DNA from 2 places in the Pseudomonas shahriarae genome. Region 1 is predicted to be linked to the other one. Evidence: riboswitches for the same ligand, from Rfam matches in the RefSeq annotation. Region 1 holds a riboswitch; the other holds the start of a gene.
The links. A riboswitch is a leader RNA that binds a small molecule or an ion and turns the genes downstream of it on or off. The one in region 1 is predicted to bind cobalamin.
Positions count from the first base shown of each region.

Region 1 (3,403 bases):
GCCGCCAGGCGTTTCTGCATGACCGCATCGCCTTGCAGCAGCCCCAGCAGTTCGGCACGCGTGCCCTCGACATCGGTCAGGGAGTCGAGCAGGTAGAGCATGCCGCCGCATTCGGCCAGCAATGGTTTGCCGGCGCTGTGGTGGGAGCGGATCGCCTGCAGCATCGCGGTGTTTTGCGACAGCGCCTGATGATGCAACTCCGGGTAGCCACCGGGCAGATAGAGGCTGTCGGCGTCGGGCAGCACGCGGTCATGGATCGGCGAGAAGAAGTGCAACTGCGCGCCCATCGCCCGCAGTAAGTCGAGGCTGGCGCCATAGGTGAAGGCAAAGGCTTCGTCACGGGCCACGGCAATCCGCACCCCGGCCAGCAACGGCTGGGCCTCGATCACCTCCGGCGCAGCGAATTCCACCGGCGGTGGCAGCGCTACCTCGCAACTGCTGGCCAGGGCGGCGGCGGCGGCATCCAGGCGCAGATCGAGGTCATTCAACTCGCTGGCCTGCACCAGGCCCAGGTGGCGGCTGGGCAGCTCGATCCCGGTTTCCCGGGACAGCGCGCCGTACCAGCGCAGGCCTTCGGTCAGGCTGCCTTCCAGCAACTGCGCATGGCGCACGGTGCCGACGCGGTTGGCCAGGACCCCGGCGAACGGCAGGTCCGCCTGGTAACGCGCCAACCCCAGCGCCAGGGCGCCAAAGGTTTGGGCCATGGCGGTGCCGTCGATCACTGCCAGCACCGGCACGCCAAAGTGGCGCGCCAGGTCGGCGCTGGACGGTGTGCCGTCGAACAGGCCCATCACGCCCTCGATCAGGATCAGGTCCGCCTCCCCCGCGGCTTCCCACAACAGGCGACGGCTTTCCTGCTCGCCGACCATCCACATGTCCAATTGATAGACCGGCGCACCACTGGCGCGCTCATGGATCATCGGGTCGAGAAAGTCCGGGCCGCACTTGAACACCCGGACCTTGCGCCCCAGGTTGCGATGCAAACGGGCCAGCGCGGCGGTAACAGTGGTCTTGCCCTGGCCTGACGCCGGCGCGGCGATCAGCACCGCTGGGCAATGGCGCGGCTGGTTCAAAGTTCGATGCCTTTCTGTGCCTTGATACCGGCCTGGAACGCGTGCTTGAGCATGCCCATTTCGGTGACGGTATCGGCCATTTCAATCAGTTCCGGTTTGGCCCCGCGGCCAGTGACCAGCACGTGCTGCATCGGTGGCCGGGCTTGCAGGTCGCTCAACACTTGGTCCAGGTCCAGATAGCCGTGCTTGAGCGCGATGTTCAGCTCATCCAGCACCACCAGGCCGATGGACGGATCCTGCAACATTTCCCGGGAGACCTTCCAGGCCGCTTCGGCGGCGGCGATATCGCGCTGGCGGTCCTGGGTCTCCCAGGTAAAGCCCTCGCCCATCACATGGAAGCGCACCTGCTCGGGGAAGCGGCGGAAGAACAGTTCTTCACCGGTGCTGTTACGGCCCTTGATGAACTGCACCACACCGCATTGCATACCGTGCCCCATGGCCCGGGCCAGCATGCCAAACGCCGAACTGCTCTTGCCTTTGCCGTTGCCGGTCAACACCAGCAGCAAACCGCATTCATTCGGTGAATTGGCAATGCGCTCGTCAATCACCGCTTTTTTGCGCAGCATGCGCGCCAGGTGGCGTTCGTCACGATCAGGGGTATCAGTCATGGCAGCTCTCCGTTGGGGCTGGACAAAAACGGCGGGCAGGAAAAGACAACTTAAATGAAGCCAAGCATCGCCCACCGTGATGCTGTTGGATGAATCAGGCCGGTCTCCGGGCTCATGAGTGGCGCCCGATTGACCAGGGCAAGCCGACGATGCGCCTTCCCATATCGCAGGCGATACAGTGGCAAAAGCAGCGTCTTGACTCATTTACCGTTGCGGGGGCAGCGCCGGGATCGTGGCCACACTGTAGAAAAGTGCGCGCACTCACCGGCTTCCCTGTTTCACTCGGTCGGCGCGTACGCCACAGAGCACCTGAAACAAGCGGCGAAGGTTAGTGGGTTGGGGGTACAGCGTCAATTAAAGCCGGCCACGTACTTGAACCATCGCCGCGCGCCATACCTCTATGACTACAGGCATTGAGGAGAAAAACATGCACAAGACCCGACTCGCCCTATTGATCATGGCCGCAGGCGCACTCGCCGCCTGTGGCGAAAGCTCAACCTTGCAGGTATCCGATGGCACCGGGCCGTCGCCCAAGCTGCCGGAACCGAATAAAACCCTGATCCCCACCGTCAACATCGCCCCGGCGATTGGCTGGCCCGCCGGGGCCAAGCCCAAGGCCGCCGCCGGCACCCAGGTTGGCGCCTTCGCCGAAGGCCTGGATCACCCGCGCTGGCTGTATGTATTGCCCAATGGCGACGTGCTGGTGGCCGAGACCAATGCGCCGCCCAAGCCGGATGACTCCAAGGGCATTCGCGGCTGGGTCATGGAAAAGGTCATGGGCCGTGCCGGTGCCGGCGTACCCAGCCCGAACCGTATCACCCTGCTACGCGATGCCAACCATGATGGCGTGGCGGAAACCCGCACGGTGTTCCTGGAAAACCTCAACTCGCCGTTTGGCATGACCCTGGTGGGCAACGACCTGTATGTGGCCGACTCGGACAAGCTGCTGCGCTTCCCCTATCAACCGGGAGAAACCGCGATCAAGGCCCAGGGCACCAAGGTCATCGACCTGCCGGGCGGTCCGCTCAACCACCACTGGACGAAAAACGTGGTGGCCAGCAAGGACGGCAACACGTTGTATGTGAGCGTAGGCTCCAACAGCAACGTCGGTGAAAACGGCCTGGAAGCCGAACAGGGGCGTGCGGCGATCTGGGAAGTCGACCGGGCCAGCGGCAAGCAGCGGATTTTTGCCTCCGGGCTGCGCAACCCCAATGGCATGGCCTGGGAGCCGCAAAGCGGCAAGCTGTGGACGGCAGTCAACGAGCGCGATGAAATCGGCAGCGACCTGGTGCCGGACTACATCACCTCGGTCAAGGATGGCGGCTTTTATGGCTGGCCGTTCAGCTATTACGGCCAGCATGTGGATGTACGGGTCACGCCGCAGGACCCGGACCTGGTGGCCAAGGCCATTGCGCCGGACTATGCCGTCGGCCCCCACACCGCGTCGCTGGGCCTGACCTTTGCCGAAGGCAACACCCTACCGGCGCAATTTGCCCAAGGCGCTTTTATCGGCCAGCACGGTTCGTGGAATCGCAAGCCGCACAGCGGGTACAAGGTGATCTTTGTGCCATTTGCGGGGGGCAAGCCCAACGGCGCGCCGGTGGATGTGCTGACCGGCTTTCTCAACAGTGATGAGAAAGCTATGGGCCGGCCGGTGGGCGTGGTGATCGACCAGCAAGGCGGGTTGCTGGTGGCGGACGATGTGGGGAATAAGGTGTGGCG
Region 1 is NZ_CP077085.1:1,812,409-1,815,811, reverse strand. Features, by position in the region: gene HU773_RS08130 (cobyrinic acid a,c-diamide synthase CobB) at 1-1,073, opposite strand, end outside; gene cobO (cob(I)yrinic acid a,c-diamide adenosyltransferase) at 1,070-1,681, opposite strand; cobalamin riboswitch at 1,762-2,009, opposite strand; gene HU773_RS08120 (PQQ-dependent sugar dehydrogenase) at 2,109-3,403, shown strand, end outside.

Region 2 (3,403 bases), 1.5 Mb from region 1:
GCCGTGCAGGGATATCAGGATGACCTTGGCGTGGCGCAGCACCTCATCCACATACAGGTCCACCGAGGCGTGGTTCTGCACCTGCATCGGGTTGGCCAGGCGCAGGCTCGGGTAGTCGTCGGGCAGTTGCTGGGCGGCTTCGGCCAGCAACGCCAGGCTGGAATCGCCGCTGCACAGGATCACCAGCTCGGCGGGGGTTTGTCCCAGGTCGGCGATGTTGTCATCGGAGACGAAGCCACCGGGCTGGGTCCTGAGCAGGTGCATGGTTAAACGCTGAGCGCGGCGCGCAATTGCGCTTCAAGGCCCGCCGCATCCAGGTCCTGACCGATCAGCACCAACCGTGTGATGCGCGCTTCGTCAGCGCCCCAGGCCCGGTCGAAGTGCTTGTCGAAGCGCGTGCCCACGCCTTGGATCAACAGGCGCATCGGCTTGTTGGGGATCGCGGCGAAGCCTTTGACCCGCAGGATGCCGTGCTGCACCACCAATTGCGTCAGGGCGTCCAGCAGCAGCGCTTCATCAGCCTGTGGCAGGTCGATGGAGATGGAGTCAAACGCATCGTGATCGTGGTCATCTTCACCTTCGTGGTGATGATCGTGATGGCTATGGCGCCCGTCGATATGCTCCTCGGAGCCGGCACCCAGGCCAATCAGCACATCCAGAGGCAGGCGGCCGCTGCTGGCTTCGACGATTTTCACTGCTGGCGGCAGTTCTTCGGCGACTTCCAGGCGTACACGGGCCAGGTCTTCAGGGCTGATCAGGTCGGTTTTGTTGAGGATCACCAGGTCGGCGCTGGCCAGTTGGTCGGCGAACAACTCGTGCAGTGGCGATTCGTGGTCCAGGTTCGGGTCCAGTTTGCGCTGGGCGTCGACCTGGTCCGGGAACGCGGCAAAGGTGCCAGCGGCCACGGCCGGGCTGTCGACCACGGTGATCACTGCGTCAACCGTGCAGGCGCTGCGGATTTCCGGCCACTGGAAGGCCTGCACCAGGGGTTTGGGCAGCGCCAGGCCAGAGGTTTCGATGAGGATATGGTCGAGGTCGCCACGACGGGCCACCAGCTCGCGCATCACCGGGAAGAACTCTTCCTGTACGGTGCAGCACAGGCAGCCGTTGGCCAGTTCATACACGCGCCCGCTGGCTTCTTCTTCGGTGCAACCGATGGAGCACTGCTTGAGGATCTCGCCGTCGATACCCAGTTCGCCGAATTCGTTGACGATCACAGCAATGCGCCGACCCTGGGCGTTGTCCAGCATGTGCCGCAGCAAGGTGGTTTTGCCCGAGCCGAGAAAGCCGGTGACGATAGTGACGGGGAGTTTGGCCAGTGTTTTCATCGGATGCCCTTTGGGGCGGGCATACGGGACGACTGGCCCTGCAGCGGCGTGCAGGTGCTGGATTCGTCACCGGATCACCCCGCCCGGTTGAAATGGAAAATCGGTTGCGAGGCAGGTCTCCTGGCTTGGGGCTTGCCGGCCTTGCGGCTGGCGCTGGCTGCGCCTTCCCGCCGTATTGGCAGTGGCGTGGCAGTCAGATAAACCCTTTACAGTTGCGGGGGCAGCCGCGGCTTGGACCGCGTTCCCTTCTTAGCTTCGACCGCAGCCGAAGAACCTCGAAGGTGCAAGGCTACGCAGTGCTTGAGGGACGGTCAATTCAAAACCATGCGAAGAGCCGCGGTGCCCAGCTACAGATTGACGGCCATCCCGCGCCCATGCTCTCCTACACATCTTGTTTCGGGTGCCCTTTACAGGGTGAAACGGGAAACCGGTCAATCATGCATGCATGACCAATCCGGTGCTGCCCCCGCAACGGTAAGCGAGCGAAGCGTCACAGCCACTGTGCTTCTGGCATGGGAAGGCGATGCTTTCAGGACTCAGGAGAGCCCCCTCGCAAGCCCGGAGACCGGCCCGAAAAATCAAATAACAAACCCGCGGTGGGCGGGCGCTGTTCAGAACCCTGCGTGCCCGGCTCGCGGGGTTTTCATGCGCTCGTGTCACCCTGCCACTCGAAAGGGACGTGCCATGTCGATCATCAGCAGCACCTCACACACCGCCAGCCGCTCCGCCACCTTGAGCCAACGCCTGACCGCCGCTATCGGCGCGTCGATCCTCGGTGCGTGCCTGGTGTATTTCGCCGGGTTCTCCCATATCGAGGCCGTGCACAACGCCGCCCACGATACGCGCCACAGCGCCGCCTTCCCGTGCCATTGAGACCTGCAACCATGATCAAGCGAATTGCGCAAACCGCAGGTTTCACCGGCCTGTTGGCCGCCCTGCTGCTGACCCTGCTGCAAAGTTTCTGGGTGGCTCCGCTGATTCAGCAGGCGGAAACCTACGAAAACGCCCCGGCCACGACCGAAGTGCATGAGCATGCGCCTGGTGCTGCGGCCCACAGCCACGACGCCGAGGCCTGGGAACCGGAAGACGGCTGGCAGCGCGTGCTGTCCACCACTGGCGGTAACCTGGTGGTCGCCGTAGGTTTTGCGCTGATGCTCGCCGGCCTGTACACCCTGCGCGCCCCGACCCGCACCGCCCAGGGCCTGCTCTGGGGCCTGGCCGGTTACGCCACCTTTGTGCTGGCACCGACCCTCGGCCTGCCACCGGAACTGCCCGGCACCGCTGCGGCGGACCTGGCGCAACGGCAGATCTGGTGGATCGGCGCGGCAGCCTCCACCGCCGCCGGTATCGCGCTGATTGTGTTTGGTCGCAACTGGCTGCTGAAGATCCTCGGCGTGGCGATCCTGGCGGTGCCCCATGTGATTGGCGCGCCACAGCCCGAAGTGCACTCGATGCTCGCCCCGCAGGCCCTGGAAGCGCAGTTCAAGATCGCGTCGCAGCTGACCAATGTTGCGTTCTGGCTGGCCCTGGGCCTGATCAGCGCCTGGTTGTTCCGACGCAATCGCGACGACCAGCACTCGGCATGACAGCAGCCACCACCGCGCCGACCCTGGTGGTCGGCCTGGGTTGTCAGCGTGGCTGCAGCGTCGCGGCGCTATTGGCGCTGTTCAATGAAGCCTTGGCTGGCGCGGGAATCGACCCTCGGCACATCAGCGCACTGGCGAGTATCGACCGTAAACAGGATGAGCCAGGGTTACTGGCCCTGGCCGAACACTTGAGGTTGCCACTGCAGTTTTTCAGTGCCGAACAGCTGGCGATCCACGAAGCGCAATTGAGCCACCGCTCTGCTGTCGCGTTTGCCCATACCGGCTGCCACGGCATCGCCGAAAGCGCCGCCCTGGCCCTGGCCGAGCACTTGGCCCAGCGCCCTGCCCGCCTGTTGATCAACCGCCAGAAAAGCCCGCAAGCCACCTTTGCATTGGCGTGCGCGGGCTGAATTCCCGATAATCCGCCTCCTTGATCATGAGCGGTCTTCATCTGCAGCCCGCCTCGCCGGCTTTTTCACAGGAATCCTC
Region 2 is NZ_CP077085.1:3,320,305-3,323,707, forward strand. Features, by position in the region: gene cobN (cobaltochelatase subunit CobN) at 1-264, opposite strand, end outside; gene cobW (cobalamin biosynthesis protein CobW) at 267-1,328, opposite strand; cobalamin riboswitch at 1,422-1,621, opposite strand; cobalamin riboswitch at 1,710-1,916, shown strand; gene HU773_RS14740 (CbtB domain-containing protein) at 2,013-2,201, shown strand; gene HU773_RS14745 (CbtA family protein) at 2,213-2,914, shown strand; gene HU773_RS14750 (cobalamin biosynthesis protein) at 2,911-3,324, shown strand.
Region 2: it holds a riboswitch for cobalamin, as region 1 does, so the genes downstream of both, cobW (cobalamin biosynthesis protein CobW) here and cobO (cob(I)yrinic acid a,c-diamide adenosyltransferase) in region 1, are expected to answer to the same signal.